One region of the Modestobacter italicus genome, then DNA from elsewhere that is predicted to be linked to it. Evidence: riboswitches for the same ligand, from Rfam matches in the RefSeq annotation. Region 1 holds a riboswitch; each other region holds the start of a gene.
The links. A riboswitch is a leader RNA that binds a small molecule or an ion and turns the genes downstream of it on or off. The one in region 1 is predicted to bind S-adenosylmethionine.

Region 1 (3,263 bases):
GCGACCCGCACCGACGGCAGGGAGCCGCCGCGCTCCAGCGCCAGGGGCCCCAGCTCCACGAACTGCCGGTCGCCCACCGGGTCGCCGGGGAGCCAGCCGCCGGTCCGGGCCCCGGGGGCAGCCGGAGCCGCCCCCCGGGGCCCGGGCACCTCAGGACCCCTTGGCGGCCCGGAAGCCGGACTCCAGGTCGGCCAGGATGTCCTCGATGCCCTCCAGGCCCACCGCCAGCCGCACCAGCCCCGGGGTGACGCCGGTGGTCAGCTGCTCGTCGGCGGTCAGCTGCGAGTGCGTCGTGGACGCCGGGTGGATGACCAGGCTGCGCACGTCGCCGATGTTGGCCACGTGGCTGTGCAGCTCCAGCCCCTCGACGAAGCGCTTGCCGGCCTCGATGCCGCCGCGGATGTCGAACGCGAGCACCGCACCGGCGCCCTTCGGCGCGTACTTCTGCTGGGCGGCGTGCCAGGGCGAGGACGCCAGGCCGGCGTAGTGCACCGACTCGACCTCGTCGTGGGACTCCAGCCACTCGGCCACCCGCTGGGCGTTGGCGACGTGCCGCTCCATCCGCAGCGACAGCGTCTCGATGCCCTGGACGACCAGCCAGGCGTTGAACGGGGAGATCGCCGGGCCGAGGTCGCGCAGCAGCTGCACCCGGGCCTTGAGCGCGTACGCCGGCGCACCGAGGTCGGCGTAGACGACGCCGTGGTACGTCGGGTCCGGGGTGGTGAAGCCGGGGAACTTCCCGCCGGTCCAGGCGAAGTTGCCGGAGTCGACGATGATCCCGGCGATCGCCGTGCCGTGCCCGCCCAGGTACTTGGTGGCGGAGTGGACCACGATGTCGGCGCCGTGCTCGATCGGCCGGATCAGGAACGGCGTGGCGATCGTGTTGTCGACGATCAGCGGGACGCCGTTGCGGTGCGCGACCTCCGACACCGCCGAGATGTCCAGGACGTCGCCCTTCGGGTTGCCGATGGTCTCGGCGTAGAAGGCCTTGGTGTTCTCCTGCACCAGCGACTGCCAGTTCTCCGGGTCGTCGGGGTCCTCGACGAAGGAGACCTGGACGCCCAGCTTGGGCAGCGAGTGGTGCAGCAGGTTGTACGTGCCGCCGTACAGCGAGGCGGAGGCGACGACGTGGCTGCCGGCCTCGGCGATGTTCAGGATCGCCAGCGTCTCGGCGGCCTGGCCGCTGGCCACCGCCAGCGCCGCGACGCCGCCCTCGAGCGAGGCCACGCGCTGCTCCAGCGCGTCCTGCGTCGGGTTCATGATCCGGGTGTAGATGTTGCCCATCTCGGCCAGCGCGAAGAGGTCCGCGGCGTGCTGGCTGTCGCGGAACTGGTAGCTGGTCGTGGCGTAGATGGGCAGCGCCCGGGCGCCGGTGGTCGGGTCGGGGGCGGCGCCGGCGTGGATCTGCCGGGTCTCGAAGCTCCAGCCGCTGGGCTCGGTCATGCGCTGAGTACCTCCTGGGTCGCCGGAGCACCCACAGCGCGGAGGGCTCCGTCCTTGCCGGACGGCGGGCGCCGTCCAGCCAGCTCTTCCCCTGGAGCACCTCAGACGGAGTTGAGGTTGCCGGGCAGCCAGCCAGGTGCTTGTCGCTGCCTCTCGTGAGCCAGGACGATCTTAGGACGACGGCCGGGCTGCTGCGCAAGTCACCCCTGGCCGCCCGCCAGCAGCCCGATGGCCGTCCGGACCTCCTCGATCGGCAGGGCCGTGGTGGCGTCGCCGACCGGCAGCTCGACCCGGACCACCCCCGGGTCGGCGGTCGGCGCCGCCCGCTCCCAGGTCCACAGCCCGCCCTCGGCCAGCGTGCGGGCCGCCGCGGCGAACCGGTCGGCGTCGGTGCGGAGCAGCAGGTGCAGCATCGGCGTCTGCGGCGGGTCCGGGACGACGGTGACGCCGGGCAGGTCCCGCACCGCGGTGGCGACCTCCCGGGCCCGCTCCAGGTAGCCGGGGAACAGCGGCAGCCGCCGGCGCAGGCAGCTCAGCGCGGAGGCCGCGCCCGGCCAGAGCCCGAACAGCGTGCCGCCCAGCCGGCGCCGCCACTCGCGGGCCTCGGCGACCACCTCGGCCGGCCCGGCCAGCGCGCTGCCGGCCAGCGCGCCGATGCCCTTGTAGAAGCTCACGTAGGTGGTGTCGAACAGCGCGGCGACCTCGGCCGGCGGGCGGCCGTACCCGGCGGCGGCCTCCCACAGCCGGGCGCCGTCCAGGTGGGCGGCGGCGCCGCGCTCGCGCGCCCAGGTCGCCTGGGCGACCAGGTCGTCCCACGGCGGGAGCTGCCCGCCCAGGTCGCGCTGCGGCAGCTCGACCAGCAGCGCCGCCGGGTGCTCGGCGACGGCGTCCAGGTCCTCGCGCAGCAGCAGCCGGTCCCGCTCGCCGGCCGGGCGGCCGACCAGCCCCTGCAGCCGCTCCAACGCCCGCCCCTCGTGCACCTCCAGGTGGCACTGCGGGTGGTAGACCACCGCCCGGCGCCCCCGGTGCTCGGCGTGCACCCGCAGCGCGGCCTGCTGCGCCATGATCCCGCTGGGCAGGTAGACCGCCGCCGGCTGGCCGAGGACGTCGGCGACCTCCTCCTCCAGCTCGGCGACCACGCCGCCGTCGCCGTAGCGGTCCACCGCGGTGTCCGGCGGGATCGTCGCGAGCAGGTCGGCAGCGGTCTGCGGGCCGTGCCCGGTCAGCGCCCGGTCGCAGGACCGGCGCAGCGCAGCGAGGTCGTCCACGCCGCCAGCCTGCCTGCCGCCCCCGCGGCGGCACCAGGCAGGCTCTGCCCCGTGCGCGCGCTGGTGTTCGAGGAGTTCGGTGGTCCCCTCACGGTCCGCTCGGTGCCGGAACCGCGGCCGGCCCCGGACGGCGTGGTCGTGCAGGTGGGCGCCAGCGGCATCTGCCGCAGCGACTGGCACGGCTGGTCCGGCCACGACCCGGACGTCGTCCTGCCGCACGTCCCCGGTCACGAGCTGGCCGGCACCGTCGCCGCGGTCGGGGAGCGGGTGCGCAGCTGGTCGGTCGGCGACCGGGTGACCGTGCCGTTCGTCTGCGCCTGCGGGCACTGCCCGCCGTGCCGCGAGGGCGCCGGTCAGGTGTGCCTCGACCAGACCCAGCCCGGCTTCACCCACTGGGGCTCGCTGGCCGAGCTGGTCGCGCTGGACGCCGCCGACGTCAACCTGGTCGCCCTGCCCGAGGGCATGCCGTTCGCCACCGCCGCCGGCCTGGGCTGCCGGTTCGCGACCGCGTTCCGCGCGGTCACCGGCGTCGGCCGGGTGGTCCCCGGCGAG
Region 2 (3,263 bases), 2.4 Mb from region 1:
GTGGGGGTGACGTACTCGTCCTGGGCGGCGACCAGCAGGATCTCGCGGGACCCCGCCTCCGCCGTCATCCGCAGCAGCCCGAAGACCGACGCGGCGGCCCGGCCGAGCGCCTCGCCGGCCGAGCGGGTGGCCAGCCAGTGCGCCAGGAACAGCGCGGCGATCGCGTCGCCGGCGCCGTTGACCGACACGTCCAGCCGCGGGGTCCGCACCCGGAAGTGCCGGCCGCCCTCGGAGGCGAGCAGGTCGACGGCGTCCTCGGGGGTGTCGTCGGTGACCAGCGAGGTGGTGAGCACCACCCGCGGGCCCAGCGCCTGCACCGCGGCCACGGCGTCCTGCACGGAGCCCAGGGAGCCGGTGCGCTGCCCGGCGAGCAGGTCCAGCTCGAAGTGGTTGGGCGTCACCAGGTCCGCGGCGGGGACGGCGACCTCGCGCAGGAACTCCGGGATGCCGGGCCGCACGAACACCCCGCGGCCGACGTCGCCGATCACCGGGTCGCAGCACCACACCGCGGCCGGGTTGGCGGCGCGCACCTTCGCGACCGAGCCGAGGACGGCGTGGCCGATGTCGGCCGAGCCCAGGTAGCCGGACAGGACGGCGTCGCAGCTGCCCAGCACGCCGCGGTCCTCGATCCCGGCGACGACCTCCTCGACGGCCTGCCCGTCGAAGACCCGGCCGGTCCAGTCGCCGTAGCCGGTGTGGTTGGAGAACTGCACGGTGTGCACCGGCCACACCTCGACGCCCAGCCGCTGCAGCGGGAAGACCGCCGAGGCGTTGCCGGCGTGCCCGTAGGCCACGTGCGACTGGATGGACAGGACGTTCACCATGCCGAGGAAGATCGCACACCCGGCCCCGGGGGCTCAGCCGCGGGGCTGGACCTCGCCCATCGGGCCCCAGCCGGCGAGGTCGGGGGAGTCGACGTACATGATCGACGGGGTCGCCGAGACCCAGTCCGGCATCTCGCCGATCGCCTTCCGGAAGTGCTCGGAGGCGGTGTGCACGGAGCCGGCCTCGGCGTCGGCGAAGCCCTCCACCAGCACCCAGGTGTGCGGCTCCTCGACACTGCGGGACCACTCGAAGAAGACGTTGCCCGGCTCCGCCCGGACGGCCTCGGTGAACTCGCGGACGAGCTCGGGCCACCGGTCGTCGAACTCGGGTCGGACGGGCCACTTCACGACGATGAGGATCACCCGGCCAGCCTAGGGTCGGTGCGCTGTGCGGGCCGCAGCCACCTGCGGGCCGGCCGCGACCAGCCACTCGTCGAGCGGGCCGGGGGAGTCCCAGGCCTTGTCGAGCAGGTACAGGCCCCGCGTCGGGGTGGTGGCGCCCAGCTCGACCAGCACCGGCTTGAGCAGCAGGTCCGGTGCCAGCGCGTGGCCGGGCCCGCCGCCGAGCAACAGCGGGACGGCGACCACCCCGGCCAGGTCGCCGGTGCCCACCTGGTCCAAGAAGAGCTTGAGCAGCCCGGTGTAGGTGGCCTTGTAGGTCGGGCTGGCGACGACGGCGACCTCGGCCTCGCGCAGCGCGGTGACCGCGTCGGCGACGGCCGGGTCGCCCCAGCCGAGCAGGCCGGCGCCGAGGTCGATGACGTCGACGACCCGGTCCGGCGGGGCGCCGGTCAGCCGCTCCACGACGAGCTCGGCGGCCGACCGGGTGCGCGAGCGGGGCTTGGGGTTGCCGACGACGGCGATGGTGCTCACGGCTCAAATGACACCATGTCGATCGGGTTTGACGGCATGAGGGCCTGCGTGCCAGGCTCACGGCAGGTCATGAGCGCCAGCGCGAAGCCCCGGCTCGCTGGCCGGCAACCCTCCTCCGCGACGGGGTGCCCCGGGTGACGACCTGGCGGCTGCAGCCCCGCAGCCGCAAAGCGCGGACCCGTGCCCGGGTCCCCGGCCCCCTGGAGCACGTCCATGTCCGCTGCCCTGCTCTGTCCGCCCGCCCCGGCCGCCGCGTGCGCGGGCGAGGTCCCGCTGCTGCCGGTCGTCGGCGCCGACACCCGGGTGCCGCTGGTGCCCGGTGGCACGACCCGCTACGTCGACCTGGACTCCGCCGCCAGCAGCCGCGCGCTGGAGTCCGTCGCCGCCCGGGTGGCCGAGGCGCTGCCGCTGTACGCCAGCGTGCACCGCGGCGCCGGGTACCTCTCGCAGGTGTCGACGGCGGCCTACGAGGACGCCCGGGAGACCGTCGCGCGCTTCGTCGGCGCCCGGACCGACGACGTCTGCGTGCTCGTCCGGCACACCACCGACGCGCTGAACCTGCTCGCCGGGTGCGTGCCCGACGGCGAGGCGGTGCTGGTCCTGGACTGCGAGCACCACGCCGATCTGCTGCCGTGGCAGCGCCGCGGCCCGCTGACCGTGCTGCCCACCGCCGCCAGCGTGGTCGAGACGCTGCGCGCCCTGGGTGCCGCGCTCGCCGCGGCGCCGTACGCCCTGGTCGCCGTCACCGGTGCCTCCAACGTCACCGGCGAGTCGCTGCCGCTGGACGAGGTCGTCGCGCTGGCGCACGCGGCCGGTGCCCGGGTGCTCGTCGACGGGGCGCAGCTGGTGCCGCACCGCCGGTTCTCGCTGGCCGGCTCCGGCGCGGACTACGTCGCCTTCTCCGGGCACAAGGCCTACGCGCCGTTCGGCTCGGGCGCGCTGGTCGGCCGCCGGGACTGGCTGGACGCCGCGCCGGCGTACCTGGCCGGCGGGGGCGCGGTGCAGCAGGTGTCGGTGGAGGAGACCTCCTGGGCCGCGGCACCGCACCGGCACGAGGGCGGGTCGCCCAACGTCCTCGGCGCCGTCGCGCTGGCCGCGGCGTGCGACGCGCTGGCCGGCCTCGCCGCCGAGGACCTCGCGGCGCACGAGCGGGCGCTGCGCGAGCGGCTGGTCGACGGCCTCGGGGCGCTGCCCGGGGTGCGGGTGCTGCGGATCTGGGCCGACTCCACGGACCCCACCGGCGTCGTCTCGTTCACCGTGGCCGGCGCCGACCCGGGGCTGGTGGCCGCCTACCTGTCCGCCGAGCACGGCATCGGCGTCCGCGACGGGCGGTTCTGCGCGCACCCGCTGCTGGCCCGGCTGGGCGTGCCCGAGGGTGCGCTCCGGGCCAGCGTCGGGGTGGGCAGCACGCTCGCCGACGTCGACCGGCTGCTCGCCGCGCTGGACGCCTTCCTCTCCGCGGGGCCGCGGGTGGCCTACGCGCCGGTGGACGGGCGCTGGCAGCCGGTCGACGACCCGCGGCCGCTGCCCGGCGACGCCGCCCGGGGCGCCGGGTGCGCGCCGGCC
Region 3 (3,263 bases), 1.0 Mb from region 1:
GGGTACCGGCCCGAGCGCACCCTGCGGCTGGGGGTCGAGCTCCGCCGGCAGTTCAAGCGGCGCCGGACCATCGGCGTCCTGGTGCTGATGGCCGTCCTGCCGCTGGTCCTGATCGGCGCCCTGGCGCTGGGCGGCGCGGAGGAGGCCGAGGCCAACAGCCGGGTCAACCTGGTCGACGTCGCGACGGCGAGCGGGCTCAACCTGACGCTGTTCGTGCTGTTCGCGACCTCCGGCTTCTTCCTGGTGGTGGTCTTCGCGCTGTTCTTCGGCGACACCGTCGCCAGCGAGGCGTCGTGGGGGTCGCTGCGGTACGCGCTGGCCACCCCGGTGCCGCGCGCCCGGCTGCTCCGGCAGAAGTGGCTGGCCGCGCTGGTGATGTCGGTCGGCGCGATGGTCCTGCTGGTCGTCGTCGCGGTCGTCGCCGGCGGGATCGCCTACGGCTTCGGCGACGTCCAGACGCCGGTGGGCATCGGGCTGGAGCAGCGGACGGCGCTGGTCCGGCTGGCCGGGATGGTCGGCTTCCTCGCCGTCCACCTGCTCGTCGTCGGCACGCTGGCGTTCTGGCTGTCCACGGTCACCGACGCCCCGCTGGCCGCGGTCGGCGGCGCGGTGTTCACCACGGTGGTGTTCGCGGTGCTCGAGGCCGTCGAGCAGCTGGGCGACATCCGCGACTGGTTCCCCACCGCGTTCAGCCTGGCCTGGACCGACCTGCTGCAGACCCCGGTCGACTCCGGTGACCTGTTCCGCGGCGTCGTCCAGGGGCTGGCCTGGTCGGCGCTGTTCACCGCGCTCGCCTTCCGCCACTTCGCCCGCAAGGACGTCACCTCCTAGCGGAGTGCCACGGCGCGGAGAACGCGCCCGTGGCACTCCACTAGAGCGAGGCGAGCACCGCCTGGGCCCAGCCCTCGCCCATGGGGTGGTCGGTCACCGAGGCGTTCGGGACGGCGGCCAGCAGCTCGCCCATGCCGGTGACGGCCGCGCCGTTGGCGGTGACCCACAGCCGGCGGACCGCCGGGGCCATCTCCAGGTCGCTGACGCTGTCGCCCACCGCGACGGCGTCGTCCGCGGTCAGCCCGCGGCGGGCGAGGTCCCAGGTGATCGCCGCTCCCTTGGAGATCCCGCGCGGCATGAGGTGGTAGACGTGCGGGGGCAGCGCGTCGTCGTCCAGGGTCATCCGCGGGGTCGCCGGGACGGCGCCGTTGTCGTTCATCGTCAGCCAGCCCCAGCCGCGCTCGGCCAGCCACCGGTCGACGGCGGCGGCGTCGACCCGGCCGCGCAGCAGCGCGTCGGCCGAGTGCGCGGTGTGCCAGGGCTCGTGCCACTCCAGCCGGCCGGGGTGCGCGGCGGTCAGCGCCTCGACCACGCCGAGCTCGGCCATCACCTGCATCGGCGTCCGGCCGGCGTACCGCTCGGGCAGGTCGCCGGTGAGCAGGTGGGTCTCCCGGCCACCGGACCAGCTGACCAGCGACCCCAGCTCGGAGATGGCACCGTCGGCGGCGAAGATCCGCGCGGCCTCCACCAGCTGCGCGTGCGTCCGGCCGCTGACCAGCACGAGGGCGACGCCGGCCCGGTGCAGCTCCAGGAGGGCCTCGGCCGGGGTCGGGGTGAGGGCACGGCCGGCGGTGTGCCAGAACGAGCCCCGGGGGCCGACCATCGTGCCGTCCAGGTCGGTGTAGACGATGCGGGCAGCCACCCGTCCATCCTGGCCGGTTCGGGGTCCGCCCCACCGCCCCGGGTAGGCTCGCGGCGTTCCACTCATCCAGAGGGGCAGAGGGACACGGCCCGATGAAGCCCCGGCAACCGCCGTGCGCAGTCCTGCGCACGGAAGGTGCCACATCCGTCCCGCGCGGCTCGACGGCCCGGCGCGGGGAAGATGAGGAGGTAGTCGTCGTATGACCATGACCGCTCCCGGTTCCGCCCAGGCAGACGTCACCGAAGGCGGGCCGGTCCCACCGAACCCCGCCCGCGGGCTGGTCTGCCGCAACTGCGGCGCCACCTTCGGCCTCATCGCCGAGCACGCCTGCGCCGAGTGCTTCGGCCCGCTGGAGGTCGACTACGACCCCGAGGTCATGCGTGCGGTGACCCGCCAGCAGATCGAGGCCGGGCCGCAGAACATCTGGCGCTACGCCGCGCTGCTGCCCGTCGGCCACGACCCGGCCGACCGGGTCACCCTCGACCCGGGCATGACGCCGCTGGTGCGGGCCGACCGGCTGGCCGCCGAGCTCGGCATCACCGGCGGGCTCTGGGTCAAGGACGACTCGGCCAACCCCACCCACTCCTTCAAGGACCGGGTGGTCAGCCTGGCCGCGACCGCGGCCAAGGGCTTCGGCTACGCCAAGATCGCCTGCGCCTCGACCGGCAACCTGGCCAACTCCGTCGCGGCGCACGCCGCCCGGATGGGGCTGCCCTCCTTCGTCTTCGTCCCCAGCGACCTGGAGCCGGGCAAGATCGTCCAGTCCGCGGTGTACGGGCAGGCGTTGATCGCCGTCGACGGCTCCTACGACGACGTCAACCGGCTGACCAGCGAGCTCGCCGAGACCGACGAGTTCGAGGACACCGCCTTCGTCAACCAGAACGTCCGGCCCTACTACGCCGAGGGCTCCAAGACGATGGGCTACGAGATCGCCGAGCAGCTCGGCTGGCGGATCCCGGCTCAGGTGGTCATCCCGATGGCGTCGGGCTCGCTGCTCACCAAGGTCGACAAGGCGTGGCGCGAGCTGGTCGCCGCAGGCATCGTCGAGGACACCGGCTGGAAGGTCTTCGGCGCCCAGTCCGCCGGCTGCGACCCGATCGCCACCGCGTTCGACAACGGCTGGGACGTCGTGAAGCCGGTCAAGCCGACCGGGATCGCCAAGTCGCTCAACATCGGCAACCCCGCCGACGGCCCCTACGCGCTGGACGCCGTCCGGCGCACCGGCGGGTCGGTCGCCCGGGTCGGGGACGACGAGATCGTCGCCGGCATCCGCGACCTGGCCCGCACGACCGGCGTCTTCGCCGAGACGGCAGGCGGGGTCACCACCGCGGTGCTGCGCAAGCTGGTCGAGGGCGGGCTGCTCGACCCGACGCTGGAGACCGTCGTGCTGAACACCGGTGAGGGCCTCAAGACCCTCGACCCGCTGCTCGACGTCGTCGGCCCCTCGCACCGGGTCCAGCCCTCGCTGCGGTCGCTGCGCGAGGCCGGTCTCATCGGCTGAGGAAGGCCCTACCACACCGGGTGAGACCCGGCGGACAGGACCGGTGACCTGGGCTCTTGCGTCCTGTAC

Region 2: it holds a riboswitch for S-adenosylmethionine, as region 1 does, so the genes downstream of both, MODMU_RS10345 (aminotransferase class V-fold PLP-dependent enzyme) here and MODMU_RS25235 (bifunctional o-acetylhomoserine/o-acetylserine sulfhydrylase) in region 1, are expected to answer to the same signal.
Region 3: it holds a riboswitch for S-adenosylmethionine, as region 1 does, so the genes downstream of both, thrC (threonine synthase) here and MODMU_RS25235 (bifunctional o-acetylhomoserine/o-acetylserine sulfhydrylase) in region 1, are expected to answer to the same signal.

The regions. Positions count from the first base shown of each region.
Region 1 is NC_017955.1:5,307,600-5,310,862, reverse strand. Features, by position in the region: gene metX (homoserine O-acetyltransferase MetX) at 1-149, opposite strand, end outside; gene MODMU_RS25235 (bifunctional o-acetylhomoserine/o-acetylserine sulfhydrylase) at 151-1,443, opposite strand; SAM riboswitch class IV at 1,489-1,604, opposite strand; gene MODMU_RS25230 (threonine aldolase family protein) at 1,644-2,711, opposite strand; gene MODMU_RS25225 (zinc-binding dehydrogenase) at 2,763-3,263, shown strand, end outside.
Region 2 is NC_017955.1:2,095,464-2,098,726, forward strand. Features, by position in the region: gene pdxY (pyridoxal kinase PdxY) at 1-824, opposite strand, end outside; gene MODMU_RS10330 (putative quinol monooxygenase) at 858-1,187, opposite strand; gene MODMU_RS10335 (NAD(P)H-dependent oxidoreductase) at 1,197-1,697, opposite strand; SAM riboswitch class IV at 1,763-1,876, shown strand; gene MODMU_RS10345 (aminotransferase class V-fold PLP-dependent enzyme) at 1,911-3,263, shown strand, end outside.
Region 3 is NC_017955.1:776,450-779,712, forward strand. Features, by position in the region: gene MODMU_RS03755 (ABC transporter permease) at 1-831, shown strand, start outside; gene MODMU_RS03760 (HAD family hydrolase) at 872-1,693, opposite strand; SAM riboswitch class I at 1,753-1,880, shown strand; gene thrC (threonine synthase) at 1,899-3,194, shown strand.